One region of the Enterobacter sp. WI-ESBL-E8 genome, then DNA from elsewhere that is predicted to be linked to it. Evidence: predicted binding sites of a transcription regulator. Region 1 holds the regulator's gene; each other region holds the start of a gene.
What was found. The regulator PurR, encoded in region 1, represses purine synthesis genes. The targets are predictions, from matches to a motif close to CANGCAAACGTTTGCNTG.
Positions count from the first base shown of each region.

Region 1 (7,904 bases):
GAAGAACTTCGCCGCGTAAGAGACACGCAGAAGGGCTCGCCCTTCTGCGTTTTTGGTTTATTCAGCAGCGCAGGCTGCTTCCGGCTGTTTACGACCCGACATCATCACCAGCAGCAGGCCGAGGGCGGCAATGATTGCCCCCATCACCGGCACAAAGCTGTACCCCAGCCCCCCTGAAATCACGGCCCCACCGGCCGCCGCACCGAGTGCATTGCCCAGGTTGAAGGCACCAATATTGACCGAAGATGAGAGACCCGGCGCTTCATGCGCGACACGCATCACGCGCATCTGCAGCGGTGGAACCACGGCAAAGGTTGCGGCACCCCAGACGACCATCGCAATGGCGGCCCCATACTCATTACGCGCCAGCCACGGAATGGCGATCATGATGACAATCAGCAGGGTTAAGAAGCCCTTCAGCGTCCCGCTCACGGAACGGTCGGCAAATTTCCCACCCAGATAGTTGCCAATCGAGAAGCCCACGCCAATCAGCACCAGCATTGCGGTAACAAAGAGAGGCGTCGCGTGGGTGATGTCATGCAACACCGGCGAAATGTAGGTGTAAAGGGTGAACATCGCCCCTGCCCCCAGGACGGTGGTAAGCAGCGCGGAGAGCACCTGCGGGCGCATCAGCACCGAAAGCTCTCTGCGCACGTCAGGACGTTCCCCCGCGCTGCCTTTTGGCAAGGAGAAGAACAGCGCCACCATGGCAATCACGCCTAGCCCGGCGGTCGCCAGGAAGGACATACGCCAGCCGATCGCTTCACCCAGCCAGGTCGCCGCAGGCACCCCGCCAATGTTGGCAATCGTCAGGCCCATAAACATGGTTGCCACGGCGCTCGCCTGCTTGTGTTTTGGCACCACGCTTGCCGCCACGACCGACCCCAGCCCAAAGAACGCGCCGTGGTTAAGGCTGGTCAGAATGCGTGACAGCATCAGCGTGGTGTAGTCCGGCGCAATGGCGGAAAGCACGTTGCCCAGGGTGAAAATCGCCATCAGGAAAATCAGCGCATTGCGGCGCGCGCGGTGCGAAAGGAGAAGCGTCATCAGCGGCGCGCCTACCATCACGCCGATTGCGTAGGCGCTGATTAACATGCCTGCAGCAGGGATCGAGACGTCCACGCCCCGGGCAATAACAGGCAGTAACCCCATCGGGGAGAATTCAGTGGTGCCAATCCCAAAAGCGCCAATCGCCAGGGCCAGCAGGGGAAAATTGATTTTCATGCGTCAACTCCGGATGCCGTGTCATGTGGTGACACAGAACAAAGAAGCCGAAAGCATGACATCAATCACAAAAAATGAGAAGTTAACAAAATGGCAAAAGATTTTTGCATGAGAAGTAACAATTGGGGCGATCGGGAGGGAGAACGCTCTCCCTCCGCGTAAATCAGTGCAGCGCAGCCGTCAGACCGGCAGCGACAATCAGAGCCAGCACAATAACGGTGGTGAACAGCGAAAACTTCAGATCGGAACTCATCAATTTTTCTCCTTTTAATCCCCCCACGAAAAGTGAGCCTGCTCATTTTTGCACAGTTTACGTCAAAAATCTTCCTGGATTTAAACTGATAAACACTTTACCTCTTCCCCTTTTCATCAAGATAGGACAAAATTCCACGCTAAATTTATTAGCGTACCGGCCATTGACCCCCTCCTGACGTCCCGTGTCGTTTTCCCGGCGTGCCGCAACTTAACATTGCGAAATAAGGGTGAGAGAAGGCAAACGTTTACCTTCAGGTTTTTCAGGAGCTTAGGATATGGTCTGGAGTGACATTTAATGGCAACAATTAAAGACGTAGCAAAACGCGCAAACGTTTCCACTACAACCGTATCACATGTTATTAACAAAACCCGCTTCGTGGCGGAAGAGACGCGCAATGCCGTCTGGGCCGCGATCAAAGAGCTGCACTATTCGCCAAGTGCGGTTGCGCGAAGCCTCAAGGTTAATCACACCAAATCTATTGGATTGCTGGCCACCAGCAGTGAAGCGGCCTATTTTGCCGAGATCATTGAAGCGGTTGAGAAAAACTGCTTCCAGAAAGGCTATACCCTGATTCTGGGCAACGCGTGGAACAGCATTGAAAAACAGCGCGCCTACCTGTCGATGATGGCGCAAAAGCGCGTTGATGGCCTGCTGGTGATGTGTTCCGAGTATCCGGAGTCCGTGCTGTCCATGCTCGAAGAGTATCGCCATATTCCGATGGTGGTGATGGACTGGGGCGAAGCGCGCGCGGACTTCACCGATTCCGTTATCGATAACGCCTTTGAAGGCGGCTATATGGCCGGTCGTTACCTGATCGAACGCGGTCACCGCGAGATTGGCGTGATCCCGGGTCCGCTGGAGCGCAACACCGGCGCGGGCCGTCTGGCCGGCTTCATGAAAGCAATGGAAGAAGCGCTGATCAACGTGCCGGAAAACTGGATCGTGCAGGGCGACTTTGAGCCGGAGTCGGGCTACCGCGCTATGCAGCAGATCGTCTCCCAGCAGCATCGTCCGACCGCCGTGTTCTGCGGGGGCGACATCATGGCGATGGGCGCGCTCTGCGCCGCCGATGAGCTGGGCCTGCGCGTACCGCAGGATATTTCCGTGATCGGGTATGATAACGTGCGTAACGCGCGCTACTTTACGCCAGCGTTGACCACCATTCACCAGCCGAAAGATTCGCTGGGCGAAACGGCCTTCAATATGCTGATGGACAGGATCGTCAACAAGCGCGAAGAGTCGCAGTCCATTGAAGTTCACCCGCGCCTTATCGAACGCCGTTCCGTTGCGGATGGTCCGTTCCGCGACTACCGTCGTTAATCGCTCTACGGGGCCAGCTACGCTGGCTCCCGTAACCACTCTCGGTTGAGCGTTTCGCTGTCTCCCAGATAATCCAGAAGCCAGTCCATGGCGGGTGAGACGTCATTTTGCTGCCAGGTGAGGCAGCAGGCCGCATCCGGGAAGGGATTCTCCAGCGTCAGTTCAACCCATTCTCCGGTATCGATTTTTGGGCGCGCAAAGTGCACGGGCACCATCGCGACGCACAGCCCGGCGCTGAGGCACGTCGCCGACGATTCCCAGTCAGGGGCCACCACCCGCCGCTGGTTATCCAGAAGCCAGGTGATACGCTTGGGTAATGAACGGGAGGTATCCTCCAGCACCAGTGAAGGCCAGTTGCGTAGCGTATCGTCGCTCAACGGCCCTTCCATTGCCGCCAGCGGATGATCGCGTGCCACCACGCACTTCCAGCTCAGCATGCCCATATCGCGAAAGGCGTAACGTCCCCCGACCGGGATCGCCTGCGTGGCCCCAATCGCCATCTCTGCCCTGCCGTCCGCCAGCGCATCCCAGACGCCGTTGAACACCTCCTGCGAGACCCGCAGCTCCACGTCAGAAAAATGCCGATAGAAATCGACGATCATTTGCCGGGTGCGTTCCGGCTTAACGATGTTATCCACCGCGATGGATAGATGTCCCCGCCAGCCGTTGGCGATCTGCTGACACTGTTCGCGGGTGATCTGCATTTTTTTGATAACAGAACGCCCTTCCTTCAAAAACCACGCGCCTGCGGGCGTTAATTCCACGTCGCGATGGCGCCGCTCAAACAGCGGCACCGCCAGCCACTCTTCGAGCTGACGCACGGTGTAGCTGATAGCCGAAGGGACGCGGTGCAGCTCCTGCGCCGCACCGCTAAAGCTGCCGTTACGCGCGACAGCATCGACCACTTCAAGAGAATAATCTGACCACATTTTCTGCCTGCAAAATTTTTGAATGCACCCGCCAAATATTAGCGTTTCACAAGCGGCTTTGCACTCCCTACACTCAGCGCCAACGTACACCTGCCTCCTTAAGGAGAATAAAATAATGCAACCCAGGAAAGGTTTTTTAGTCTGGCTCGGCGGCTTAAGCGTGCTGGGCTTTTTGGCCACCGATATGTACCTGCCGGCTTTCGCCGCTATGCAGGAAGATCTGCAGACGCCTGCCGCGGCCATCAGCGCCAGCCTGAGTTTGTTCCTCGCCGGTTTTGCTTTCGCACAGCTGCTCTGGGGACCGCTCTCGGATCGCTTTGGTCGTAAACCGGTATTGCTGCTGGGTCTGGCCATTTTTGCCGTTGGCTGTCTGGGGATGCTATGGGTACGCGACGCCACCTGGCTGCTGGTGCTGCGCTTTATTCAGGCCGTGGGCGTCTGTGCCGCTGCCGTCACCTGGCAGGCGCTGGTTACCGACTACTACCCGGCTAACCGCACAAACCGTATTTTCGCCACCATTATGCCGCTCGTGGGACTCTCGCCAGCCCTTGCTCCGCTGCTGGGCAGCTGGATCCTCGCGCATTTTGACTGGCAGGCCATTTTTGCCACGCTGTTTGCCATCACGCTGGTACTAATGCTGCCGGCGTTTGCCCTCAAGCCCGCGCATAAAAAAGAGGCGCATGCTGACGCGAAGCCAATCACCTTCACTTCCCTGCTCGGCACCAAAGCGTATCGCGGCAATGTCCTGATCTATGCCGCCTGCTCGGCGAGCTTCTTCGCGTGGCTCACCGGCTCGCCGTTTATTCTGCACGATATGGGATACAGCCCGGCAGCCATCGGGCTGAGCTACGTTCCGCAGACCATCGCGTTCCTGGTGGGCGGATACGGCTGTCGCGCAGCGCTGCAAAAGTGGGAAGGTCAGCAGATGCTGCCATGGCTGCTGGTGCTGTATGCCCTGAGCGTTATCGGGACCTGGGCCGTTGGCTTTATTCCGGGCGCCGGTCTGGCTGAAATTTTGATTCCATTCTGCGTGATGGCCGTCGCGAACGGGGCGATTTACCCTATCGTCGTAGCGCAGGCGCTCCGTCCGTTCCCGCAGGCGACAGGACGCGCCGCCGCGCTGCAGAACACCCTGCAGCTGGGTTTGTGCTTCCTGGCAAGCCTGGTGGTCTCCGCGCTGATTGCTACGCCGCTTCTGACCACCACCAGCGTGATGCTGGTGACCGTTGCGCTGGCGGTTATAGGCTATCGCATGCAGGCCTCCGCGCAGCGTGAGCAGGATAACCGCGCTCAGGTTGAAACGTCACATGCGTAATTGCGCCAGAAATCATGTTAATTTTCAGTGATTAGGTTGCTAAGAATTTTCTATTGAATCACCAAATTTTGAGGCCTATACTAAATTTGGTTCGATTAAATACGATAAATATTAAGCGTTAACGGGAGCCGGAGTGCTCCCGTTTTACCATGGAAGGCATTTTCGGCAAGGGTTATCTCCCTTCCTCTGTTCTACGTCGGATACTAGCCTCGCGGTATTTACCGTGAGATTTCTCACAAACCAAAAAAGCGTCTACGCTGTTTTAAGGTTCTGATCACAGTAGGGTGATGGAGAAGCTATGAGTTCATCGTGTATAGAAGAAGTCAGCGTTCCGGATGATAACTGGTCCCGGATCGTCAGTGAACTGTTGGGTCGTGCAGGCATCACTATCAACGGATCTTCGCCATCCGATCCCCAGGTCAAACATCCCGACTTTTTTAAACGCGTGTTGCGTGAGGGATCGTTAGGACTGGGAGAAAGCTATATGGACGGCTGGTGGGAGTGCGAACGGCTGGATATCTTTTTCGCCAGCGTTTTGCGTGCCGGTCTGGAAAATCAACTCCCCCGCAACCTGAAAGACACCCTTCGTGTCGCCTCTGCCCGACTGTTTAATCTGCAAAGTAAAAAACGCGCGTGGATCGTCGGCAAAGAACACTACGATCTTGGCAACGACCTGTTCAACCGCATGCTTGACCCTTTCATGCAGTACTCCTGCGCCTACTGGAAAGACGCGTCGACGCTTGAAGAGGCTCAGCAGGCTAAGCTGCGTCTGATTAGCGAGAAACTGCAGCTACAGCCCGGAATGCGCGTGCTGGATATTGGCTGCGGCTGGGGCGGGCTGGCGTACTTTATGGCGAAGCACTATGGCGTCAGCGTGGTCGGCGTCACGATTTCAGCGGAACAGCAAAAAATGGCGCGGGAACGCTGCCAGGGTCTCGATGTGGATATCCGGCTGCAGGATTACCGTGACCTGAACGAACAGTTCGATCGTATCGTTTCCGTGGGTATGTTCGAGCACGTTGGGCCGAAAAACTACAACACCTACTTTGAGGTGGTGGACCGTAATTTAAAGCCGGACGGCATCTTCCTGCTGCACACTATCGGCTCTAAGCGGACCGACAATAACGTTGACCCGTGGATCAACAAATACATCTTTCCGAACGGCTGTTTACCGTCCGTTCGCCAGATTGCCAACGCCAGTGAATCCCATTTCGTTATGGAGGACTGGCATAACTTTGGCGCCGATTACGACACCACGCTGATGGCATGGCATGCGCGTTTTCAGGAGGCCTGGCCAGAGATTGCGGACAACTATTCTGAACGATTCAAACGGATGTTTAGCTATTATCTGAATGCCTGTGCGGGCGCGTTTCGCGCGCGGGATATTCAGCTCTGGCAGGTGGTTTTCAGCCGTGGGATTGAACACGGATTGCGTGTCGCACGCTAAAAAATAACCCCGGAAATCCGGGGTTGTTTTTTATTCTTCTTCGACGGCCTTTATTATTGCGGCTTCTTTTGCTGCCAGCACGCGTTCAACCGTATCGACCACCGCCTGGGTTTGCGGATCGATTTCGATATTCACGCGATGCCCCAGTTTTTTCGCACCCAGCGTGGTGCGCTGCAGCGTTTCAGGAATTAAGTGCACGCAAAAACGCGTTGGCGTTACTTCCCCCACCGTCAGGCTAATCCCATCGATGCCAATAAATCCTTTATAGAGGATGTATTTCATTAATGAAGGATCCTGCATTTTGAACCAGATTTGACGGTTATTTTCCGAGGTGACGATTTTCGCCACTTCCGCGGTGGTCATGATGTGCCCGGACATCAGATGGCCGCCAATCTCATCGCTGAACTTCGCCGCCCGCTCAACGTTGACGGTATCCCCCACCGCCAGCTCGCCCAGGTTGGTGATGCGCAGCGTCTCTTTCATTAAATCAAAGCTGATCTGGCTGCCGTTAATTTCGGTTACTGTCAGGCAGCAGCCGTTGTGGGCAATCGACGCGCCGGTTTCGATGCCCTCAAGCATATATTCCGGCAGCTCGACAACATGAGTACGGAAATTAGGTTTTTCATCAATGGACACCACTTTGGCGGTGCCCTGCACAATACCAGTAAACATGCTTACAACTCCTGTTTTTTCCGGACGGTGGTGACACCGTTTAATCCCACCACAATAACAGTTGGAAAAACAGGTTGCCAGCGGAGCGCATTTACTGGCGATTTTTTCACTAGATAAATAGCTAAAGCCCGCTACAATAGCTGGCACCCCCCTGCATTTTCTTCTTGCTGCCCGTTTCGGCGGCTTTTTTAGTCTCTCAAATAACTACAAAATAAAGGTGTTCACGTGCAGAAGTACATGAATGAAGCGCGCCAGTTATTGGCACTGGCTATACCAGTGATCATCGCGCAAGTGGCCCAGACCGCAATGGGATTTGTGGATACGGTAATGGCAGGTGGCTACAGCGCCACCGATATGGCGGCCGTGGCTATCGGCACGTCAATCTGGCTTCCGGCCATCCTGTTCGGCCACGGTCTGCTGCTCGCGCTCACGCCTGTTATCGCTCAGCTCAACGGCTCGGGGCGTCGCGAACGCATTGCCCATCAGGTCCGTCAGGGCTTCTGGCTGGCAGGGTTTGTCTCCGTGCTGATTATGGTCGTGCTCTGGAACGCGGGCCATATCATTCGCGCTATGCATAATATTGACCCGGCACTGGCTGATAAAGCCGTGGGCTATCTGCGTGCCCTGCTCTGGGGTGCGCCTGGCTACCTCTTTTTCCAGGTGGCGCGTAACCAGTGTGAAGGCCTGGCGAAAACCAAGCCTGGGATGGTTATGGGCTTTATTGGTTTGCTGGTTAATATT
Region 1 covers NZ_JBRWXJ010000001.1:2,031,776-2,039,679, reverse strand. The annotation lists gene sodB (superoxide dismutase [Fe]) at 1-19, shown strand, start outside; gene ACWHWP_RS09745 (MFS transporter) at 58-1,224, opposite strand; gene cydH (cytochrome bd-I oxidase subunit CydH) at 1,388-1,477, opposite strand; gene purR (HTH-type transcriptional repressor PurR) at 1,775-2,800, shown strand; gene punR (DNA-binding transcriptional activator PunR) at 2,818-3,729, opposite strand; gene punC (purine nucleoside transporter PunC) at 3,845-5,044, shown strand; gene cfa (cyclopropane fatty acyl phospholipid synthase) at 5,343-6,491, shown strand; gene ACWHWP_RS09715 (riboflavin synthase subunit alpha) at 6,522-7,163, opposite strand; gene mdtK (MdtK family multidrug efflux MATE transporter) at 7,389-7,904, shown strand, end outside.

Region 2 (7,904 bases), 960 kb from region 1:
TACTGGGCCTTCGGCATTTCAGGTTTTCTGCTGATTCTGTCCATCGTCATTATGGGCGTGAAAGGCTTTAACTGGGGTCTCGATTTTACCGGCGGTACGGTAATTGAAATTTCCCTGGAAAAACCGATCGATATGGACCAGATGCGCGAATCGCTGCAGAAAGCGGGCTTTGAAGAGCCGCTGCTGCAGAACTTCGGCAGCAGCCGCGACATCATGGTGCGTATGCCTCCGGTACACGATGCCAACGGCAGCCAGGAGCTGGGTAGCAAGGTTCTCAAGGTCATCAACGAATCGACCAGCCAGAATGCGGCGGTGAAGCGTATTGAGTTCGTCGGCCCGAGCGTGGGCGCGGATCTGGCGCAAACCGGTGCGATGGCGCTGATGGTGGCGCTGATCTCCATCCTGATCTACGTTGGCTTCCGCTTCGAGTGGCGCCTGGCGGCAGGTGTAGTTATCGCTCTTGCGCACGACGTGGTGATCACCATGGGCGTACTGTCGCTGTTCCACATTGAGATTGACCTGACGATTGTGGCATCCCTGATGTCCGTTATCGGTTACTCACTGAACGACAGTATCGTGGTATCTGACCGTATTCGTGAAAACTTCCGTAAGATCCGTCGCGGTACGCCGTACGAAATCTTTAACGTGTCATTGACCCAGACGCTGCACCGTACCTTGATCACATCCGGAACGACCTTGATGGTTATCCTGATGCTGTATCTCTTCGGTGGCCCGGTGCTGGAAGGCTTCTCGCTGACCATGCTGATTGGTGTCACCATCGGTACGGCGTCGTCTATCTACGTCGCGTCCGCTCTGGCACTGAAACTCGGCATGAAGCGCGAGCACCTGCTCCAGCAGAAAGTCGAGAAAGAAGGGGCGGATCAGCCGTCCATTCTGCCGTAAGACATTGTCTTAGGTGTTATCGAAATCCCGGTCTGTTGGCCGGGATTTTTTTTATCTGCTCCTGACAAACACTCCTGACAGTATGCTGTCAGGAGCCCTGTCGTAGACTCTTTTCGAACCCAAACAACAGGCAGGAGGAAGTATGAAAAGTGTGATTAACTGGTTTGAAATTCCGGTCGCCGATATGGATCGCGCCATCAAATTTTATGAACCGGTAATGCAGGTTACGCTGAAGCGCGAGCAAATGGATGTTGCAGAGCTGGCGATTTTCCCGCACGAAGACCCGGCAACCGGCGGCGCGCTGGCGAAATTTGACGGCGTTACGCCGTCGCAGCAGGGCGCTATTATTTATCTGCATACTGACAATCTGGCGGCCACGCTCGATCGCATTGCCTCTGCGGGCGGTGCATGCGTCTTTGGTCCGCTGGAATTGCCGCGAGGCATTGGCACCATTGCTTTGTTCACCGACAGCGAAGGTAATCGCGTCGGCCTCCATCAACCTGCCTGAGAGCTAATTTAGATATGACCCGACGCGCTGACCGTTTGTTCCAGATTGTGCAGATCCTGCGGGGCAGGCGTCTGACAACGGCAGCGCACCTGGCGGACCGGCTTGGCGTGTCCGAGCGCACGGTCTACCGCGATATCCGCGACCTGTCACTTTCCGGCGTGCCGGTGGAAGGTGAGGCGGGAAGCGGATACCGGCTGATGTCGGGTTTTGACCTGCCGCCGCTGATGCTGACAAACAGGGAGTCAGAGGCGCTGATCGTCGCGATTCGCCTGCTCAAAACCTGGGGAGGTGAGTCGCTGTCGCGCGAGCTGGAGTCGGCTCAGGAAAAGGTGCTGGCTATCCTGCCGGAGGAGAGTCGGCGAAAGGCGGAGCAGGCGCGTATCTACGCCCCGGACTTTTGCATACAAAGCCACTCCCGCAGCCATTTTGACATGATTCATCAGGCGATTTCCGCCCAGCGCGTGCTGGCGCTGCATTACCGCGATGAAGCCGGACAGCTCTCTAAGCGTGAGGTTCAGCCGCTGGGGCTGTTCTTCTGGGGTGAGCGCTGGCTGCTGGCGGCGTGGTGCGAACGGCGCGATGACTATCGCTGTTTCCGGCTCGACAGATGCCTCAATATTGTGACGACGGAGAGGCGGTTTAGCGAGAGTGCGGACAGGTCATTGGCGGATTTTTTGCGCAAGGTGAGGCAGTAAAAAGCCAGCTCTTGAGCTGGCTTTTTTGCCCGGCGGCGCTGCGCTTGCACGGGCCTACAGGTTTTGTAGGCCGGGTAAGGCGTAGCCGCCACCCGGCACTAACCGTCAGGTTAGAAGTTATAACCCACAACCAGGTAACCACCCCAGCCGGTAGAACGGACGCTGAAATCGCCGTTGCCGAAGTTCAGGCTCGCGTCATCGTTCCACTGGCCACCGTTGTGCCAGTAACGCGCAACAACAGAGTAGTGCCAGTGATCGTAGTTCAGCGCCAGGATGTGGCTGGAGGCGATGGAGTCGTTGGTGCGCGCTTTCTTACCGTTCAGGTCGCGGAAGTCGTTGTCGCCCAGATCTGAACCCCAGTCAAAGTTGGTGAAGCCGATGTAGCTCAGGTTGCCGCCCCACAGCTGGGTAATTGGCACAAAGTATTTCACTTTGAAACGGTAGCCATCCCACTCGTTTTCGTTCGCGGCACCGTAGTTCTGCCACTGGTACTTAGCGTACACGTTCAGAGACAGGCTCATTGGCAGACCGGTATCGATGTCAGTACCCAGACCCATGTACCAGGTGCTCTGGCGACCGGATTTGTTGCGGCCCATGTCGTAGATGTAGTTGTTCGCGAAGTACCACTCTTTGAACGGACCAAACGCCAGGCTGGTACCGGTCAGCTTATCAATAGAGAAGCGTGGTTCAATTTCCATGAACAGTGGGGAACCGTGGTTCCAGATACCTTTCGCGTCGGTGTTACCACCGAAGAAGACCGGTGCATCCATATAGCCATAGAAATCAAACCAGTCTTTCTTGGCGAACGCTTCATATTCCAGGTAGGTATCGTTACGGATCTGAGGTCCGAAGCGGGTGTGGTAGCTGCCAACCACGTTAACGCTCTGGTGCCACCAGTCGGAGAGGTATTGTGGTTTGTCGTTTTCCGCTGCGTTAACAGTGAAAGAGGAGGACAGTGCCAGCACGGCGCCAGCTGTGAGTAATGTTTTTTTCATAATCATGCCACTGATTGAAATTCCCTTCCGGGAGTGAAAAATGCGCGAATTGCGTTTCTAAATATTTCGTGTTTCTGCGGTGCCTATTATAGGAATCCCTGCTCACAAAAATATGTGTTGTTTCACATATCTCTCACACGCGTAATCGATTGCGTTCACGTTTGCGTACTTTAAACGGCCGGGATTGTAGCGGCAATCATTTATGTTGCCAATCCATACGAAATGTAAATGTTAGCGGAGTGACATTTCACTCCGCTTAAGAGGATGGAATTACTGCGCGGCGGGTTGAATGTCGTGAATGCGGATAAAGCCTAACTGTTCCGGCGTAAGGCCGCTTAGCTGAAGCGGTATTTCCACATCGCTGGGCGCTAAAACGCTGGCCGGGGCGGTGAACAGCTGATTCTTCACGTTCACCTCCTGGTAATTCTCCGTGGTGCCCTGGATTTGTCCCCACTCCACGGTACCGCTGAAGGCTGGAAGCGGATCGCTGGATTCGCCCTGGATGCGTAATGTTGCGCGCGTACCATCAGCATTCGCCGCCACGTTCACCAGCGACATTTTCAGCGTGCCGACCTGGCTGTTCAGGCGCGCAGGCGTATTCGCGCCCGGCAGCAGATAAACTCCGCTGCTGGATTTGGCGTTCAGCGCGTTTTGCTGGGTGATCTTCACCGTTTCTTTGTTCAGTTTGTCCAACGCCGTATTGAGCGTATTCACGCTCTGTTTCATCTGACGGACTTCGGTTTGCTGTGCACAGGCGCTAAGGGTGAAGAGGCTCCCCACCAGCAAAATTTTCAGGTAACGTCTTGTCATTGCGTTTATTTCCTTGAAATAACGGATCGCTCTAATGATAGCCAGCATCATTGTGTCAGACATAGATCCTTTATCTCAAAAAGCTCTTCCTTTGTTGTCAGGCCAGATCAGGGTAAAATGAAAATCAGTTAACCGGATAACAGGGATACCGTATGCATTGCCCATTCTGCTCCGCTGTGGATACCAAAGTCATCGACTCTCGTCTTGTGGGCGAGGGGTCATCCGTACGCCGTCGTCGGCAGTGTCTGGTGTGCAACGAGCGTTTCACGACCTTTGAGGTTGCAGAGCTGGTAATGCCGCGCGTGGTAAAAAGTAACGACGTGCGCGAGCCGTTCAACGAAGAGAAACTGCGCAGCGGGATGCTAAAGGCCCTCGAAAAACGGCCCGTCAGCGCGGATGACGTCGAAATGGCGTTAAACCACATAAAATCTTACCTGCGCGGTTTGGGCGAGCGTGAAGTGCCCAGCAAGATGATCGGCAACCTGGTGATGGAACAGCTGAAAAAACTTGATAAGGTCGCCTATATCCGCTTCGCCTCTGTCTACCGCAGTTTCGAAGATATCAAAGAGTTCGGCGAAGAGATCGCCCGCTTACAGGATTAAGCTCATGCACGATGAGATGTACATGGCGCGCGCCATGAAGCTGGCGCAGCGCGGTCGTTTTACTACCCATCCCAACCCAAACGTCGGGTGCGTGATCGTCAAAGACGGCGAGATTGTGGGGGAGGGGTTTCACTATCGTGCAGGCGAGCCGCATGCTGAGGTTCATGCGCTGCGCATGGCTGGCGAGAAGGCGCGCGGTGCCACGGCCTACGTTACGCTGGAGCCCTGCAGCCATCACGGGCGTACGCCGCCGTGCTGCGAAGCGCTGATTGCCGCCGGTGTTTCACGCGTGGTCGCCTCGATGCAGGACCCGAATCCGCAGGTGGCCGGACGCGGTCTGTATCGCCTGCAGCAGGAAGGCATTGAGGTCAGCCATGGTCTGATGATGCAGGACGCGGAAGCAATCAATAAAGGCTTCCTGAAGCGTATGCGCACGGGGTTCCCGTATATCCAGCTCAAGCTGGGCGCCTCGCTGGATGGACGTACGGCGATGGCAAGCGGCGAGAGCCAGTGGGTAACCTCGCCGCAGGCAAGGCGCGATGTGCAACGTCTGCGTGCGCAAAGCCATGCTATCCTCACCAGCAGTGAAACCGTGCTCGCTGACGATCCGGCCATGACCGTGCGCTGGGATGAGCTGAATGCCGATACCCAGGCGCTCTATCCGCAGGAGAACCTGCGTCAGCCGCTGCGTATTATTATTGATAGCCAGAACCGCGTGACGCCGGAGCACCGTATTGTCCAGCAGCCGGGTGAAACCTGGATTGCCCGCACCAGGGAAGATACGCGCGAATGGCCGGAAGGCGTGCGCAGCATCATGGTGCCAGAGCATAACGGCCATCTGGATCTCGTGGTCCTGATGATGCTGCTCGGCAAGCAACAGGTGAACAGCATTTGGGTCGAAGCGGGCCCGATGCTGGCCGGTGCGCTCTTACAGGCCGGGCTGGTGGATGAACTGATTGTTTACGTTGCGCCTAAACTGTTAGGTCACGACGCGCGCGGCCTGTTTGTGCTGCCCGGCCTTGAAAAACTGGCCGATGCACCACAACTCAAATTTAGCGAGATTCGTCCGGTGGGTCCGGATGTCTGCCTCCACTTAACGACAGCGTAATTGCTCCCGAAATAGGGAAGCAGTGCGCAAAGTATTATGATAAAATCCGCCCCCCTGCGGGGCCAAATGAACCCGTAAAGGAAGAGTATGAACATTATTGAAGCTGCTGTAGCTACCCCGGACGCTCGCGTCGCCATCACCATTGCGCGTTTCAACAACTTCATCAACGACAGCCTGCTGGAAGGTGCCATTGACGCCCTGAAACGTATCGGCCAGGTTAAAGATGACAACATTACCGTTGTTTGGGTTCCAGGCGCTTACGAACTGCCACTGGCGGCGGGCGCGCTGGCGAAAACCGGTAAATATGACGCGGTGATTGCACTGGGTACCGTTATTCGTGGCGGCACTGCGCACTTCGAATACGTTGCGGGCGGTGCAAGCAACGGTCTGGCACACGTTGCGCAGGACGCTGAAATTCCTGTCGCGTTCGGCGTGCTGACCACCGAAAGTATTGAACAAGCCATCGAACGTGCTGGCACCAAAGCCGGTAACAAAGGTGCAGAAGCTGCACTGACCGCGCTTGAAATGATTAATGTATTGAAAGCCATCAAGGCCTGATTTTTTTGTAAGGGGAATTCCGTGAAACCTGCTGCTCGTCGCCGCGCCCGTGAATGTGCCGTCCAGGCACTTTACTCCTGGCAGTTGTCCCAGAACGACATCGCTGATGTTGAGTACCAGTTCCTGTCAGAACAGGACGTGAAAGATGTTGACGTTCTGTACTTCCGTGAACTGCTGTCGGGAGTGGCGACTAATAGCGCGTATCTCGATGGCCTGATGAAGCCATACCTGTCCCGTCTGCTCGAAGAGCTGGGTCAGGTAGAAAAAGCAGTGTTGCGTATCGCGCTGTTTGAGCTGTCCAAACGTGATGATGTGCCGTATAAAGTGGCCATCAACGAAGCGATCGAACTGGCGAAAACCTTCGGCGCTGAAGACAGCCATAAGTTTGTAAACGGCGTACTTGATAAAGCAGCACCTGCGATCCGTCCCCACAAAAAGTGATCCGCAAACCGGAGTCCTGCGTTGCCTGACGGGCAGTGCGGCTCCGGTTTTTTCTTTTATTTGCTGAGGCATAACGTATGGCATGCGGCGAATTCTCCCTGATTGCCCGTTATTTCGACCGTGTCAGAACCTCTCGTCTTGATGTTGAAACCGGCATTGGCGATGACTGTGCACTTCTCAATATTCCCGAAAAACAGACGCTGGCAATCAGCACCGACACCTTAGTGTGCGGACGTCATTTTTTACCGGATATCGATCCTGCCGATCTGGCGTATAAAGCGCTGGCGGTTAACGTTAGCGATCTGGCGGCAATGGGTGCCGATCCCGCGTGGCTGACGCTGGCTCTGACGCTGCCTGAGGTAGATGAAGCCTGGCTTGAAGCCTTCAGCGATGCGCTGTTTGAGCAGCTCAACTACTACGATATGCAGCTGATTGGCGGCGATACCACTGCCGGGCCGCTGTCGATGACGCTGGCGATCCACGGCTATGTCCCGCTCGGTCGCGCGCTGAAGCGCTCAGGCGCAAAACCCGGCGACTGGATTTACGTGACCGGTACGCCTGGTGACAGCGCGGCAGGGCTGGCTATTCTGCAGGATCGCTTAACCGTGAAAGACGCTGACGATGCGGCATATCTGGTTAAACGCCATCTGCGCCCGACGCCGCGTATTCTGCACGGCCAGGCGCTGCGCGAGCGGGCAAGCTCGGCTATCGATCTCTCTGACGGTCTCATCTTAGACCTCGGCCATATTCTGAAGGCCAGCGGCGTCGGCGCGCGCGTTGACCTGGACCTGTTCCCGCTGTCAGAGCAACTGCTTCGCCATGTGGAGCCTGAGCAGGCCCTGCGCTGGGCGCTCTCCGGTGGCGAAGATTATGAGCTGTGCTTCACCGTGCCGGAGCTGAACCGTGGGACGCTGGATGTCGCGTTAGCGCATCTCGGCGCGAAATTTACCTGCATCGGTCAGATCATGCCGGAAGGCGAAGGGCTGAAGTTTGTGAAAGACGGTACGCCTGTGACGCTGGACTGGAAAGGGTACGATCACTTCGCGTAAGTTTGTGTGTTCTGTATTGCCGGGTGGCGCTGCGCTTACCCGGCCTACAAATAGGGTGAGAGCGTAGGCCGGGTAAGGCGAAGCCGCCACCCGGCAAGTATTTACTTAAACCCCACCACCGGATGCTGCTGATACGGCGTCTCCAGCTCGGCAACCTGCTCCGGTGTCAGGGATAAATCCACTGCACTCAGCAGCTCATCCAGCTGCTCTTCCCGGGATGTGCCGATAATCGGTG
Region 2 covers NZ_JBRWXJ010000001.1:1,075,569-1,083,472, forward strand. The annotation lists gene secF (protein translocase subunit SecF) at 1-903, shown strand, start outside; gene ACWHWP_RS05095 (VOC family protein) at 1,046-1,411, shown strand; gene ACWHWP_RS05100 (helix-turn-helix transcriptional regulator) at 1,426-2,106, shown strand; gene ACWHWP_RS05105 (nucleoside-specific channel-forming protein Tsx) at 2,217-3,101, opposite strand; gene ACWHWP_RS05110 (DUF3251 domain-containing protein) at 3,372-3,911, opposite strand; gene nrdR (transcriptional regulator NrdR) at 4,064-4,513, shown strand; gene ribD (bifunctional diaminohydroxyphosphoribosylaminopyrimidine deaminase/5-amino-6-(5-phosphoribosylamino)uracil reductase RibD) at 4,518-5,621, shown strand; gene ribH (6,7-dimethyl-8-ribityllumazine synthase) at 5,709-6,179, shown strand; gene nusB (transcription antitermination factor NusB) at 6,201-6,620, shown strand; gene thiL (thiamine-phosphate kinase) at 6,698-7,669, shown strand; gene ACWHWP_RS05140 (aldo/keto reductase) at 7,771-7,904, opposite strand, start outside.
Region 2: ACWHWP_RS05105 (nucleoside-specific channel-forming protein Tsx) is a predicted target of PurR. The motif match lies at 3,240-3,257, and genes of this name have one in related genera.

Region 3 (7,904 bases), 1.7 Mb from region 1:
GATGGGCTGCGTTTCCGGATCGCCAAAGCGGCAGTTAAATTCAATAACCTTCGGGTTGCCCTGCTTGTCGATCATCAGACCTGCGTAAAGGAAACCGGTGTAGGTGTTGCCTTCCGCCGCCATGCCTTTCACGGTTGGCCAGATAATGCGATCCATCGTGCGCTGATGTACTTCGTCAGTCACGACCGGAGCAGGAGAGTAGGCACCCATCCCGCCGGTATTCGGGCCGGAATCACCATTGCCCACGCGCTTATGGTCCTGGCTGGTGGCCATCGGCAGAACGTGCTCGCCGTCGACCATCACGATAAAGCTCGCTTCTTCGCCGTCGAGGAACTCTTCGATCACGATGCGGTGGCCCGCATCGCCAAAAGCGTTACCCGCCAGCATATCCTTAACTGCGGCTTCGGCTTCTTCGAGGGTCATCGCCACGATCACGCCTTTACCGGCAGCCAGGCCGTCGGCCTTAATGACAATCGGTGCACCTTTTTCACGCAGGTAAGCCAGAGCGGGTTCCACCTCTGTGAAGTTCTGGTATTCCGCCGTCGGGATATTGTGACGTGCGAGGAAATCTTTGGTGAAAGCTTTGGAGCCTTCCAGCTGCGCAGCGCCTTCCGTTGGGCCGAAGATTTTCAGGCCCGCCGCGCGGAACGCATCAACCACGCCAATCACCAGCGGTGCTTCCGGGCCGACGATGGTCAGGTCGATTTTCTCGCTTTGGGCAAAGCTCAACAGCGCCGGAATGTCGGTCACGCCGATGGCCACGTTCTGCAGCGCGGGTTCCAGTGCGGTACCGGCGTTGCCCGGTGCCACGAAGACCGTTTTTACCAGCGGAGACTGAGCCGCTTTCCACGCCAGAGCGTGTTCGCGTCCGCCGTTACCAATCACTAATACTTTCATTTTCTGCTCCGGGAATTAATGGCGGAAGTGACGCATGTCGGTGAAGATCATCGCAATCCCGTGCTCGTCGGCGGCGGCAATCACTTCGTCGTCGCGGATTGAGCCGCCAGGCTGGATCACGCAGGTGATGCCGACAGCAGCAGCCGCGTCGATACCGTCCCGGAACGGGAAGAAGGCGTCAGAAGCCATGGCGGAGCCTTTTACTTCCAGTCCTTCGTCGCCTGCTTTAATACCCGCGATTTTCGCAGAGTAGACGCGGCTCATCTGGCCAGCACCTATCCCGATGGTCATGTTCTCTTTCGCGTAGACGATGGCATTGGATTTGACGAACTTCGCGACCTTCCAGCAGAACAGCGCGTCACGCAGTTCCTGCTCGCTCGGCTGACGCTTGGTCACCACGCGCAGGTCGGCTTCTGTCACCATACCCAGATCGCGATCCTGAACCAGCAGACCGCCGTTCACGCGCTTGAAGTCCAGGCCCGGCACGCGTTCTGCCCACTGGCCGCAAACCAGTACGCGTACGTTCTGTTTTGCTGCGGTAATTTTCAGCGCTTCTTCGGATGCGGAAGGCGCGATGATCACTTCAACGAACTGACGGGAGATGATGGCCTGTGCGGTTTCAGCATCCAGCTCGCGGTTGAAGGCGATAATGCCGCCGAATGCGGAGGTCGGGTCGGTTTTGTAGGCGCGATCGTAGGCATCCAGAATAGAGGTGCTTACCGCGACGCCGCATGGGTTGGCGTGCTTAACGATAACGCAGGCTGGCTCGCTGAACTCTTTCACGCATTCCAGCGCGGCGTCGGTGTCGGCAATGTTGTTATAGGAGAGCGCTTTGCCCTGAACCTGCTGGGCAGTCGCAACAGAGGCTTCTTTTACCTCTTCTTCTATATAGAAGGCAGCCTGCTGGTGGCTGTTCTCGCCGTAGCGCATATCCTGCTTCTTAATGAAGTTCAGGTTCAGGGTGCGCGGGAAGCGGCCAGAAGGATCTTTGCTTTCACCGTGGTAAGCAGGTACCAGGCTGCCGAAGTAGTTGGCGATCATGCTGTCGTACGCGGCGGTGTGTTCGAAGGCTTTGATGGCGAGGTCGAAACGCGTTTCCAGGCTCAGTGACCCTTCGTTGGCATCCATCTCATTAATAATGGTTTCGTAATCGCTGCTCTTTACGACAATGACCACATCTTTATGGTTCTTGGCCGCGGAGCGCACCATGGTCGGGCCGCCGATATCAATATTCTCTACGGCATCTTCAAGAGAGCATCCTTCGCGGGCAACGGTCTGGGCGAACGGGTAGAGGTTAACGACCACCATGTCGATTGGCGCGATGTCATGCTGTTCCATGATGGCATCGTCCTGACCGCGACGGCCAAGAATACCGCCGTGGACTTTTGGATGCAGGGTTTTGACGCGTCCATCCATCATTTCCGGGAAACCGGTGTAATCGGACACTTCGGTTACCGGCAGACCTTTATCTGCTAACAGGCGAGCGGTACCGCCTGTAGAAAGCAGCTCCACACCGCGTGCAGAAAGTGCCTGAGCGAATTCGACGATACCGGCTTTATCAGAAACACTGAGCAGAGCGCGGCGGACTGGACGACGTTGTTGCATGGTAAATCCCCTGGATTTCACGATTACAGAGAGCGTTAGATGAATTTTCCTGCGAAAAACTCATCTAACACACCTGACGAGGCATCCTTGTGAAGCGCGAGCATTTTAACGAAAACGTTTGCGCAACGCTCGCACATTTTCACTTTTTCGTATCATTGTGGATAAGTCTGTGTGTAAAAAGGTATAAGGCGGGGTTTTGCTGTGGAATGCAGCAGTCAGTCATTTTTCTGTCATTTAGCGGTTGCGGCCTGCTGAGAACTCCCTATAATGCGCCTCCATCGACACGGCGGATGTGAATCACTTCACACAACAAGCGGTTCGGTTGAAGAGAAAAAATCCTGAAATAACGGGTTGACTCTGAAAGAGGAAAGCGTAATATACGCCACCTCGCAACGGTGAGCGAAAGCCGCGTTGCAACTGCTCTTTAACAATTTATCAGACAATCTGTGTGGGCACTCAAAGTGACATGGATTCTTAATGTCTTCGGACAATAAATGAATACCAAGTCTCTGAGTGAACATACGTAATTCATTACGAAGTTTAATTCACGAGCATCAAACTTAAATTGAAGAGTTTGATCATGGCTCAGATTGAACGCTGGCGGCAGGCCTAACACATGCAAGTCGAGCGGTAACACAGGGAGCTTGCTCCTGGGTGACGAGCGGCGGACGGGTGAGTAATGTCTGGGAAACTGCCTGATGGAGGGGGATAACTACTGGAAACGGTAGCTAATACCGCATAACGTCGCAAGACCAAAGAGGGGGACCTTCGGGCCTCTTGCCATCAGATGTGCCCAGATGGGATTAGCTAGTAGGTGGGGTAACGGCTCACCTAGGCGACGATCCCTAGCTGGTCTGAGAGGATGACCAGCCACACTGGAACTGAGACACGGTCCAGACTCCTACGGGAGGCAGCAGTGGGGAATATTGCACAATGGGCGCAAGCCTGATGCAGCCATGCCGCGTGTATGAAGAAGGCCTTCGGGTTGTAAAGTACTTTCAGCGGGGAGGAAGGCGATAAGGTTAATAACCTTGTCGATTGACGTTACCCGCAGAAGAAGCACCGGCTAACTCCGTGCCAGCAGCCGCGGTAATACGGAGGGTGCAAGCGTTAATCGGAATTACTGGGCGTAAAGCGCACGCAGGCGGTCTGTCAAGTCGGATGTGAAATCCCCGGGCTCAACCTGGGAACTGCATTCGAAACTGGCAGGCTAGAGTCTTGTAGAGGGGGGTAGAATTCCAGGTGTAGCGGTGAAATGCGTAGAGATCTGGAGGAATACCGGTGGCGAAGGCGGCCCCCTGGACAAAGACTGACGCTCAGGTGCGAAAGCGTGGGGAGCAAACAGGATTAGATACCCTGGTAGTCCACGCCGTAAACGATGTCGACTTGGAGGTTGTGCCCTTGAGGCGTGGCTTCCGGAGCTAACGCGTTAAGTCGACCGCCTGGGGAGTACGGCCGCAAGGTTAAAACTCAAATGAATTGACGGGGGCCCGCACAAGCGGTGGAGCATGTGGTTTAATTCGATGCAACGCGAAGAACCTTACCTACTCTTGACATCCAGAGAACTTTCCAGAGATGGATTGGTGCCTTCGGGAACTCTGAGACAGGTGCTGCATGGCTGTCGTCAGCTCGTGTTGTGAAATGTTGGGTTAAGTCCCGCAACGAGCGCAACCCTTATCCTTTGTTGCCAGCGGTCCGGCCGGGAACTCAAAGGAGACTGCCAGTGATAAACTGGAGGAAGGTGGGGATGACGTCAAGTCATCATGGCCCTTACGAGTAGGGCTACACACGTGCTACAATGGCGCATACAAAGAGAAGCGACCTCGCGAGAGCAAGCGGACCTCATAAAGTGCGTCGTAGTCCGGATTGGAGTCTGCAACTCGACTCCATGAAGTCGGAATCGCTAGTAATCGTAGATCAGAATGCTACGGTGAATACGTTCCCGGGCCTTGTACACACCGCCCGTCACACCATGGGAGTGGGTTGCAAAAGAAGTAGGTAGCTTAACCTTCGGGAGGGCGCTTACCACTTTGTGATTCATGACTGGGGTGAAGTCGTAACAAGGTAACCGTAGGGGAACCTGCGGTTGGATCACCTCCTTACCTTAAAGAACCTGCCTTTGTAGTGCTCACACAGATTGTCTGATGAATGATGAACTTCTGAATGTACTTTTGAGTGCATTAAGAAGTTTTGCTCTTTAAAAATCTGGATCAAGCTGAAAATTGAAACGACACACATGTTATGTGTGTTCGAGTCTCTCAAATTTTCGCAATTTGATGATGAATCGAAAGAAACATCTTCGGGTTGTGAGGTTAAGCGACTAAGCGTACACGGTGGATGCCCTGGCAGTCAGAGGCGATGAAGGACGTGCTAATCTGCGAAAAGCGCCGGCGAGGTGATATGAACCTTTGACCCGGCGATGTCCGAATGGGGAAACCCAGTGTGATTCGTCACACTATCGTTAACTGAATACATAGGTTAACGAGGCGAACCGGGGGAACTGAAACATCTAAGTACCCCGAGGAAAAGAAATCAACCGAGATTCCCCCAGTAGCGGCGAGCGAACGGGGAGCAGCCCAGAGTCTGAATCAGCTTGTGTGTTAGTGGAAGCGTCTGGAAAGTCGCACGGTACAGGGTGACAGTCCCGTACACGAAAGCACACAGGTTGTGAACTCGAAGAGTAGGGCGGGACACGTGGTATCCTGTCTGAATATGGGGGGACCATCCTCCAAGGCTAAATACTCCTGACTGACCGATAGTGAACCAGTACCGTGAGGGAAAGGCGAAAAGAACCCCGGCGAGGGGAGTGAAAAAGAACCTGAAACCGTGTACGTACAAGCAGTGGGAGCACCTTCGTGGTGTGACTGCGTACCTTTTGTATAATGGGTCAGCGACTTATATTCTGTAGCAAGGTTAACCGTATAGGGGAGCCGAAGGGAAACCGAGTCTTAACTGGGCGTTAAGTTGCAGGGTATAGACCCGAAACCCGGTGATCTAGCCATGGGCAGGTTGAAGGTTGGGTAACACTAACTGGAGGACCGAACCGACTAATGTTGAAAAATTAGCGGATGACTTGTGGCTGGGGGTGAAAGGCCAATCAAACCGGGAGATAGCTGGTTCTCCCCGAAAGCTATTTAGGTAGCGCCTCGTGAATTCATCTTCGGGGGTAGAGCACTGTTTCGGCTAGGGGGCCATCCCGGCTTACCAACCCGATGCAAACTACGAATACCGAAGAATGTTATCACGGGAGACACACGGCGGGTGCTAACGTCCGTCGTGAAGAGGGAAACAACCCAGACCGCCAGCTAAGGTCCCAAAGTCATGGTTAAGTGGGAAACGATGTGGGAAGGCACAGACAGCCAGGATGTTGGCTTAGAAGCAGCCATCATTTAAAGAAAGCGTAATAGCTCACTGGTCGAGTCGGCCTGCGCGGAAGATGTAACGGGGCTAAACCATGCACCGAAGCTGCGGCAGCGACGCTTATGCGTTGTTGGGTAGGGGAGCGTTCTGTAAGCCGTTGAAGGTGTGCTGCGAGGCATGCTGGAGGTATCAGAAGTGCGAATGCTGACATAAGTAACGATAAAGCGGGTGAAAAGCCCGCTCGCCGGAAGACCAAGGGTTCCTGTCCAACGTTAATCGGGGCAGGGTGAGTCGACCCCTAAGGCGAGGCCGAAAGGCGTAGTCGATGGGAAACAGGTTAATATTCCTGTACTTGGTGTTACTGCGAAGGGGGGACGGAGAAGGCTATGTTAGCCGGGCGACGGTTGTCCCGGTTTAAGCATGTAGGCGGAACGATTAGGTAAATCCGGTCGTTTATTAACGCTGAGGTGTGATGACGAGGCACTACGGTGCTGAAGTAACAAATGCCCTGCTTCCAGGAAAAGCCTCTAAGCATCAGGTAACATCAAATCGTACCCCAAACCGACACAGGTGGTCAGGTAGAGAATACCAAGGCGCTTGAGAGAACTCGGGTGAAGGAACTAGGCAAAATGGTGCCGTAACTTCGGGAGAAGGCACGCTGATATGTAGGTGAAGCCCCTGCGGGTGGAGCTGAAATCAGTCGAAGATACCAGCTGGCTGCAACTGTTTATTAAAAACACAGCACTGTGCAAACACGAAAGTGGACGTATACGGTGTGACGCCTGCCCGGTGCCGGAAGGTTAATTGATGGGGTTAGCGGCAACGCGAAGCTCTTGATCGAAGCCCCGGTAAACGGCGGCCGTAACTATAACGGTCCTAAGGTAGCGAAATTCCTTGTCGGGTAAGTTCCGACCTGCACGAATGGCGTAATGATGGCCAGGCTGTCTCCACCCGAGACTCAGTGAAATTGAACTCGCTGTGAAGATGCAGTGTACCCGCGGCAAGACGGAAAGACCCCGTGAACCTTTACTATAGCTTGACACTGAACACTGGTCCTTGATGTGTAGGATAGGTGGGAGGCTTTGAAGCGTGGACGCCAGTCTGCGTGGAGCCGCCCTTGAAATACCACCCTTTAATGGCTGGTGTTCTAACGTAGACCCGTGATCCGGGTTGCGGACAGTGTCTGGTGGGTAGTTTGACTGGGGCGGTCTCCTCCCAAAGAGTAACGGAGGAGCACGAAGGTTAGCTAATCCTGGTCGGACATCAGGAGGTTAGTGCAATGGCATAAGCTAGCTTGACTGCGAGAGTGACGGCTCGAGCAGGTGCGAAAGCAGGTCATAGTGATCCGGTGGTTCTGAATGGAAGGGCCATCGCTCAACGGATAAAAGGTACTCCGGGGATAACAGGCTGATACCGCCCAAGAGTTCATATCGACGGCGGTGTTTGGCACCTCGATGTCGGCTCATCACATCCTGGGGCTGAAGTAGGTCCCAAGGGTATGGCTGTTCGCCATTTAAAGTGGTACGCGAGCTGGGTTTAGAACGTCGTGAGACAGTTCGGTCCCTATCTGCCGTGGGCGCTGGAGAATTGAGGGGGGCTGCTCCTAGTACGAGAGGACCGGAGTGGACGCATCACTGGTGTTCGGGTTGTCATGCCAATGGCACTGCCCGGTAGCTAAATGCGGAAAAGATAAGTGCTGAAAGCATCTAAGCACGAAACTTGCCCCGAGATGAGTTCTCCCTGACCCTTTAAGGGTCCTGAAGGAACGTTGAAGACTACGACGTTGATAGGTCGGGTGTGTAAGCGCAGCGATGCGTTGAGCTAACCGATACTAATGAACCGTGAGGCTTAACCTTACAACGCCGAAGGTGTTTTGGCGAAGAGACACGATATTTTCAGCTCTGATACAGATTAACAGAATTTGCCTGGCGGCTTTAGCGCGGTGGTCCCACCTGACCCCATGCCGAACTCAGAAGTGAAACGCCGTAGCGCCGATGGTAGTGTGGGGTCTCCCCATGTGAGAGTAGGGAACTGCCAGGCAT
Region 3 covers NZ_JBRWXJ010000001.1:301,527-309,430, forward strand. The annotation lists gene purD (phosphoribosylamine--glycine ligase) at 1-897, opposite strand, end outside; gene purH (bifunctional phosphoribosylaminoimidazolecarboxamide formyltransferase/IMP cyclohydrolase) at 913-2,502, opposite strand; rRNA gene ACWHWP_RS01480 (16S ribosomal RNA) at 3,065-4,604, shown strand; rRNA gene ACWHWP_RS01485 (23S ribosomal RNA) at 4,813-7,718, shown strand; rRNA gene rrf (5S ribosomal RNA) at 7,787-7,902, shown strand.
Region 3: purH (bifunctional phosphoribosylaminoimidazolecarboxamide formyltransferase/IMP cyclohydrolase) is a predicted target of PurR. The motif match lies at 2,610-2,627, and genes of this name have one in related genera.

Region 4 (7,904 bases), 2.6 Mb from region 1:
GGCACCCAGCGTTTCATAAGGTCGCAGGTGGGTCCCTTCAGACAGCAGCCAGGCGTCCATCTCTTTTAAGAGCGGGCCAAAACTATAGGGGTCGTCAATCAGGTTTTGCTGGCCGTGCCAGATGACGGCGAGCTGGTAACGAAAGGGGTTTTTACGACGGGGCATTACCCCGGAGAAGAAGCCACGTGAATCGAGGCATTCCAGATTACCCACCTTGCGGCCGGTTTTGGGTTCAATGACCCACACTTCGGTGGCATCCGGTAACAATGCCCGAACTTCCAGACCAGCCTCAGTATGATGCATCCCAAGCACGGAAAAGGGGTCGGCAAAATGACCCGCAATAAGCGCATTAATCACGTCTCTATCCACACGATCGGACATGGTATTCATCCTGTTTTTTTATGTCGTCCTTTTTTAGCGCCTGGGACGACTTTAATGTGACCTGAACGGGCATCCTGTCAGCCCGTCCTAACCTCAGGTAAGAAATGACTCTTCCTTAAAGCATAGCCAACGCTCTACACGACTCCTGATAAAAATAAGACATATGCGTTTTACTCCATGTAGTACGCAAAAAAAGGGGGTGAAAATCACCCCCTCGTAGTTAACAAATTATTACGCTAGCTGGCGCAGCATGCGGCGCAGCGGTTCTGCCGCGCCCCATAAGAGCTGGTCACCCACGGTGAACGCGGAGAGATACTCCGGCCCCATGTTCAGCTTACGCAGACGGCCAACCGGCGTGGTCAGCGTGCCGGTAACGGCCGCAGGGGTCAGTTCGCGCATGGTGATATCGCGATCGTTTGGCACCACTTTCGCCCACGGGTTGTGCGCGGCCAGCAGCTCTTCCACGGTCGGAATAGACACATCTTTTTTCAGTTTAATGGTGAAGGCCTGGCTGTGGCAGCGCAGCGCGCCGATGCGCACGCACAGGCCGTCAACCGGAATGGTGTTCGCGGTCGCGAGAATTTTGTTGGTCTCGGCCTGGCCCTTCCACTCTTCGCGGGTCTGGCCGTTATCCAGCTGTTTGTCGATCCACGGGATCAGACCACCGGCCAGCGGTACGCCAAAGTTATCCACCGGCAGCTCGCCGCTGCGGGTCAGCTGAGTGACTTTACGCTCGATATCCAGAATCGCGGACGCCGGGTTTGCCAGCTCGGTCGCGACGCTCTGGTGCAGCTGGCCCATCTGGGTCAGCAGCTCGCGCATATGACGCGCGCCGCCGCCGGACGCCGCCTGGTAGGTCGCCACGGAGACCCACTCCACCAGGTCCTGCGCGAACAGGCCGCCCAGCGACATCAGCATCAGGCTGACGGTACAGTTGCCGCCGACAAAGGTTTTCACGCCGTTGTTCAGGCCGTCGGTAATGACGCCCTGGTTAACCGGGTCGAGAATGATGATGGCATCGTCTTTCATACGCAGCGAAGAGGCCGCGTCAATCCAGTAGCCCTGCCAGCCGCTTTCACGCAGCTTTGGATAGATTTCGTTGGTATAATCGCCGCCCTGGCAGGTGACAATAATGTCGAGTGCCTTCAGCGCTTCCAGATCGTACGCATCCTGCAACGTGCCTGTGGTACCACCAAAGGACGGAGCAGCCTGGCCGAGCTGGGAAGTGGAGAAGAAGACCGGGCGGATAGCGTCGAAATCGCGCTCTTCAACCATGCGTTGCATGAGTACAGAGCCGACCATACCGCGCCAGCCGATAAAACCAACGTTTTTCATAGCATTTTTTTCCTGCTGAGGGTGTGTGCTGTTTGTGCAAGCCAGTATTGAACTGGGATATGCTTCACATTACAAAATGCTGCCAAAGTCGCAAGCGAAATTAATCGATGATTGCCCGGCAATCAGAAATACAGCTAATCATCATAATAACCATAGAGAGTTTCAGGGATAATTTACATGAGTGAAATCATTTCCGCCGCGGTTTTATTGATCCTGATAATGGATCCGCTGGGCAACCTGCCAATCTTCATGTCGGTGCTGAAGCACACCGAGCCGAAGCGCCGCCGGGCGATCATGATCCGCGAGCTGCTTATCGCCCTGCTGGTGATGTTTATCTTCCTGTTTGCGGGGGAAAAAATCCTCGCGTTCCTGAACCTGCGTGCCGAAACCGTGTCGATTTCCGGCGGGATTATTCTGTTCCTGATTGCGATTAAGATGATTTTCCCGAGCGCGGAAGGCAGCAGCAGCGGCCTGCCCGCGGGTGAAGAGCCGTTTATTGTGCCGCTGGCGATTCCCCTCGTTGCCGGGCCGACCATTCTGGCCACGCTGATGCTACTGTCGCATCAGTATCCGAATCAGATGAGCCATCTGGTGATTGCCCTGCTGATTGCCTGGGGCGGGACATTTATTATCCTGCTGCAGTCGTCGCTGTTCCTGCGCCTGCTCGGGGAGAAAGGGGTAAACGCGCTGGAGCGTCTGATGGGGCTGATTCTGGTGATGATGGCGACGCAGATGTTCCTGGACGGGATCCGGGCATGGATGAAGGGCTAGGTAAAAGCAAAATGGCCACTACGTGGCCATTTTTAGTGTTTGCTCCCTCTCCCTGTGGGAGAGGGCCGGGGTGAGGGCATCAGGCCGCAGAGGACAGCCCATCTAACCCTTACGAATCAAATACCGGTACGGCAGCGCGTCGGTTTGCTGGGCCACCAGCTCATGCTCCATAAAGGTACAAAAACCGGGGATATCGCGCGTGGTGGCCGGGTCGTCAGCGACGATCAGCAGCGTTTCACCGGTCTGCATGTTGCGCACGGTTTTACGTACCATCATTACCGGTTCCGGGCAGCGAAGGCCCTGGGCATCAAGGGTGTGGTCTGGGCTGGAAAACAGGTCGGTCATGATCTTCTCGGTCAGGTAAAAACGGCTGTAGTTTACGCCCCGTTGCAGTCAATGCAAACCAGGTTAACGATTGCGTAAAAACTAACCATTGCAATGTCCTGCCAAAGCAGTATCATGCTGCGGTTTTTATTGGGTTCCCTCACCCCAACGTATAAAAAGGTCACAATATGACGCAGTTTTCTGAATCGCAGCGCGTAAAAGCGTTGTTCTGGCTTTCCCTTTTTCACCTGCTGGTGATTACCTCCAGTAACTATCTGGTGCAGCTCCCCATCTCCATTTTTGGTTTTCACACCACCTGGGGCGCGTTCAGTTTTCCGTTTATTTTCCTCGCCACGGATTTAACCGTACGTATTTTTGGCGCACCGCTGGCCCGCCGCATTATTTTTGCCGTCATGCTTCCGGCGCTGTTCATCTCGTACGTGGTGTCCTCCCTGTTTTATATGGGAAGCTGGCAGGGCTTCGAGGCGTTAACCCACTTCAACCTGTTTGTTGCCCGTATCGCCGCGGCGAGCTTTATGGCCTACGCGCTGGGGCAGATCCTCGACGTGCACGTGTTTAACCGCCTGCGTCAGAACCATCGCTGGTGGATGGCGCCCACTGCCTCGACGCTGTTCGGTAACGTGAGCGATACGCTGGCCTTCTTCTTCATCGCCTTCTGGCGCAGCCCGGACGCGTTTATGGCCGAACACTGGATGGAAATCGCGCTGGTTGACTACTGCTTCAAGGTGCTCATCAGCATTGTCTTCTTCCTGCCTATGTACGGCGTGCTGCTGAATATGCTGCTGAAAAGGCTGGCAGATAAATCTGAAATCACGGCATTGCAGGCTGGTTAAGGGTTCGCTTTATCAGTTGTGATAAGATGATCGAATGAGCCGTTATGGCCGTTTATCGAAAGGAAGAAGTCAATGCGCAATCTGGTTAAATATGTCGGGATTGGCCTGCTGGTTGTGGGTCTTGCAGCCTGTGATAACAGCGACACGAAAACGCCTGCTCAGGGCGCATCCGCAGAGAGCAATGCGACCGGTCAGCCGGTGAATCTGATGGATGGCAAACTCAGTTTCTCTCTGCCAGCCGATATGACTGACCAGAGCGGCAAGCTGGGCACCCAGGCAAACAATATGCACGTTTACTCCGACGCAACCGGGCAGAAAGCGGTCATTGTGATTGTGGGCGACGACACCAGCGAAGACCTGGCCGTACTGTCCAAACGTCTGGAAGATCAGCAGCGCGGCCGCGATCCACAGCTGCAGGTGGTTACCAATAAGTCCATCGAACTGAAAGGCCACACGCTGCAGCAGCTGGACAGCATCATCTCCGCTAAAGGCCAGACCGCCTACTCTTCCGTGGTGCTGGGCAAGGTTGATAACAAACTGCTGACCCTGCAGATCACCCTGCCAGCGGAAGATCAGCAGAAAGCGCAGACGGCTGCTGAAAACATCATTAATACCATCGTGATCCAGTAAGTCTTCACGATGATGACGTGGCCTCCGTTGCCTGCACCGGGGGCCATTTTTTTAGCCGCCACGTCAGCATCAGGGCGATAACCACCAGGCCCGCCGCGGCAAGATAGATAACCGGAACCCCTGCCCAGCTCATCACCAGCCCCGCCAGCGGGCCGGTAATCCCTAAAGACATATCCATAAAGACCGTATAGGTCGCCAGCGCCGCCCCCTGGTTCTGCTGCGGCACGGCTTTGACCGCCACCACGCCCAGCGCCGGGAAGACCAGTGAAAAACCCGCCCCCGCGAGGAAGACGCCCACTTTCGCGACCCACGGCACCACGGCGATGCCGGTCAACAGCAGCCCGACAATCTCGACCGCAAAACAGATCATCGCCACATTCAGCCCGCCCAGGCGGTTGATACCGTTAGGGAAAAGTAAACGCGCGCCCACAAAGGCGCAGCTGAACAGGGTTAGCGCAAAGGCTGCGCCGTCCCAGCCTTTGGCGTCGTAGAACAGGGTAATGAAGGTCGCAATGACACCGAAGCCGGTGGTCGCCAGCGCCAGCGCCATACCGTACGGCCAGACGCGCCCCAGCACCGCCCGAAACGGCAGCGGCTTGCCCTTGCTGGCCTTCACCTTCGGGCGCGGCAGCGCAAAGAGGATCGCCAGAAGCGCGACCGCCATAATGGTGATAGCCAGCCCGTACAGGCCGCCAAACGCATAGCAGACCACGCCGAGCGGCGCACCGAGCGCCATCGCGCCGTAGGTAACAATACCGTTCCAGGAGATCACCCGGCCAATGTGCGGCGCGCCGACTACCCCCACGCCCCACAGCGTTGACCCGGTTCCCGCTAGGCTTTGACCAATACCCAGGATAACGCGCCCCAGGCAGAGCAGCACCAGGCTGACCAGCGGCCAGTGGCTGGTTGTGGCAGCCAGCAGGTAGCTCAGGCCGCTGAGGAAACAGCCGCACAGCCCGACTACCACGATGCTTTTTGGACCGAACGCGTCCGCGTAGCGCCCGGCATGCGGGCGGCTCAGGAGCGTTGCGAAATACTGCAGGCTAATCACCAGCCCCGCCCAGAAGGCGCTAAAGCCCATGACGTCATGGACATAGCCCGGCAAGACCGCCAGCGGCAGGCCAATGGTCAGATAGCTGGCAAAGTTGAAAATAACGACGGAAACGATGCGCAGATTGAGGCGCAGTCCGCTCAGTGCCGGTTCAGCGGCAGGTTCGGGCATGGGGTTCTACCTGATTTTTTGCAACAGTGTTTCACTATTACCACGCCACAATAAGAAAATCAGCACCGACTTTCAGATTAACGGATCCAGACGAAGCGAAGCCCGGGCACTACACTTACCGGGTCATCACACTAAGGAACGCGCATGACTCCTAATCCGTCCGACAAAGCAGGACTCCACATCTTATTAAAACTCGCCTGTCTGGTGGTTATTCTTGCGGGTATCCATTCTGCCGCCGACATTATTGTTCAGCTCCTGCTGGCGCTCTTTTTTGCCATTGTGCTTAATCCCCTGGTCACCTGGTTTTTACGCCGGGGCATCAGCCGACCGGTGGCGATCACCATCGTAGTTATCGTCATGCTGATTGCCCTGACGGCGCTTTTCGGCGTGCTGGCGGCCTCGCTGAGCGAGTTCTCAACGATGCTGCCGCAGTACAACAAAGAGCTGACGCGGAAGATCGTGGCGCTGCAGGAGATGGTGCCCTTCCTTAATCTGCATATCTCACCCGAACGGATGCTGCGCCGGATGGATTCAGAGAAGGTCATGACCTACGCCACCACCTTGATGACGGGGCTTTCCGGCGCGATGGCCAGCATTCTTCTGCTGGTCATGACGGTGGTGTTTATGCTGTTCGAAGTGCGCCACGTTCCCTATAAGCTGCGCTTTGCGCTGAATAATCCACAAATTCACATTGCCGGCTTACACCGGGCGCTGAAGGGCGTTTCCAAATATCTGGCGCTGAAAACGCTCCTGAGCGTATGGACCGGGGTCATTGTCTGGCTGGGGCTGATGCTGATGGACGTACAGTTCGCGCTGATGTGGGGCGTGCTGGCCTTTCTGCTGAACTACGTGCCGAATATTGGCGCGGTGCTCTCTGCCGTACCGCCGATGATTCAGGCGTTTCTGTTTAACGGTTTCTACGAATGCATGCTAGTCGGCGCGCTGTTCCTCGTGGTGCACATGGTGCTGGGCAATATTCTTGAGCCGCGCATGATGGGACACCGGCTCGGCATGTCGACGCTGGTGGTGTTTTTATCCTTACTGGTTTGGGGATGGCTGCTGGGCCCGGTCGGCATGCTGCTCTCGGTCCCTCTGACCAGCGTGTGTAAGATCTGGATGGAGACCACCAAAGGCGGCAGCAAGCTGGCCATTCTGCTGGGGCCAGGCAGACCTAAAAGCCGGCTTCCGGGTTAAGCGTCTGGGGTAGAACGGAACATTACTCTACGGGAAATTTTTAGGAGAAACGTTATTCGCAAGCCTGCGACAACACTGTACGATGTACGCTGAAACATCGCGCTTGCGAAGAAAACATTACAGAAACAGGTTTATCGCGGACGCGCTTAGATGAAATTCACACTCTCTATTATCGACTGGCAGGCAAGAGCGCCAGGACTCAGCGATGCCGATGCATGGCAGGCATGGTCGCGCCAGTCCGAAGCCATCGATCCCGCCGCGCCGCTTGCGAAACCGACCGAACTGCCGATGATGACCGCCCGCCGCCTCAATTCAGGCAGCAAGCTGGCGGTCGACATCGGCCTTGCGATGCTTCGCAAACATCGTATTGATGCCGTGGTCTACAGCAGTCGCCATGGCGAACTTGAACGCAACTATCGTATTCTGCACGCGCTGGCGACGAAGCAACCCGTCTCCCCCACCGATTTTGCGATGTCCGTCCACAATGCCGCGGTAGGCAATCTCACGATTACCGCGGGTCAGCCGATTGTCTCATCCTCGGTCTCCGCCGGTATGGACACTTTCCAGCAAAGTTTGTGCGAAGTGTTGAGCTTGCTCCACGCGGGCTACGCCCGCATTTTGCTGGTTGATTTTGACGGCGTACTGCCCGAGTTTTATCAAACCGCACTCCCGCCGCAGATGCCCGTCTGGCCTTACGCCCTTGCGCTAGTGATTGAAGCCGGAGACACGCTCTGCTGTGAAACCCGCCCCGCAAGCGCAGGTGAAGAGCCGGCGCTGCCGCAAAGCCTGCAGTTCCTTCGACATTATCTGAGCGACGCGCAGCAATTTGCCCTTGCGGGCGAGCGTTTGCAGTGGCAGTGGACGCGCTAATGAGCCGGTTCCTGTCCCGTCTCGATCGGTTATGGCGCATGCTGATGACCGGATTCTGCTTCGCGCTGTTTGGCCTCGGCGGGCTGCTGCTGTCGCTGGTCTGGTTTAACCTGCTGCTGGTTTTCCAGCGCGATCGCGCGAAGCGCCGCCGGCTGGCGCGACGCAGCATTTCCGCCAGCTTTCGGCTGTTCCTGGCGGTCGTTCGCGGGACTGGCGTACTGGATTACCGCTTTACTAACCTGGACGTTCTGCGCGCCGAGCGCGGCTGCCTGGTGATAGCGAACCACCCTTCGCTGCTGGACTATGTGATCCTCGCGTCGGTC
Region 4 covers NZ_JBRWXJ010000001.1:4,665,846-4,673,749, forward strand. The annotation lists gene glgB (1,4-alpha-glucan branching enzyme) at 1-381, opposite strand, end outside; gene asd (aspartate-semialdehyde dehydrogenase) at 613-1,716, opposite strand; gene yhgN (NAAT family transporter YhgN) at 1,894-2,487, shown strand; gene tusA (sulfurtransferase TusA) at 2,590-2,832, opposite strand; gene ACWHWP_RS22295 (7-cyano-7-deazaguanine/7-aminomethyl-7-deazaguanine transporter) at 3,000-3,665, shown strand; gene ACWHWP_RS22300 (DcrB family lipoprotein) at 3,738-4,295, shown strand; gene ACWHWP_RS22305 (MFS transporter) at 4,300-5,517, opposite strand; gene ACWHWP_RS22310 (AI-2E family transporter) at 5,662-6,711, shown strand; gene ACWHWP_RS22315 (beta-ketoacyl synthase chain length factor) at 6,862-7,581, shown strand; gene ACWHWP_RS22320 (lysophospholipid acyltransferase family protein) at 7,581-7,904, shown strand, end outside.
Region 4: tusA (sulfurtransferase TusA) is a predicted target of PurR. The motif match lies at 2,892-2,909, and genes of this name have one in related genera.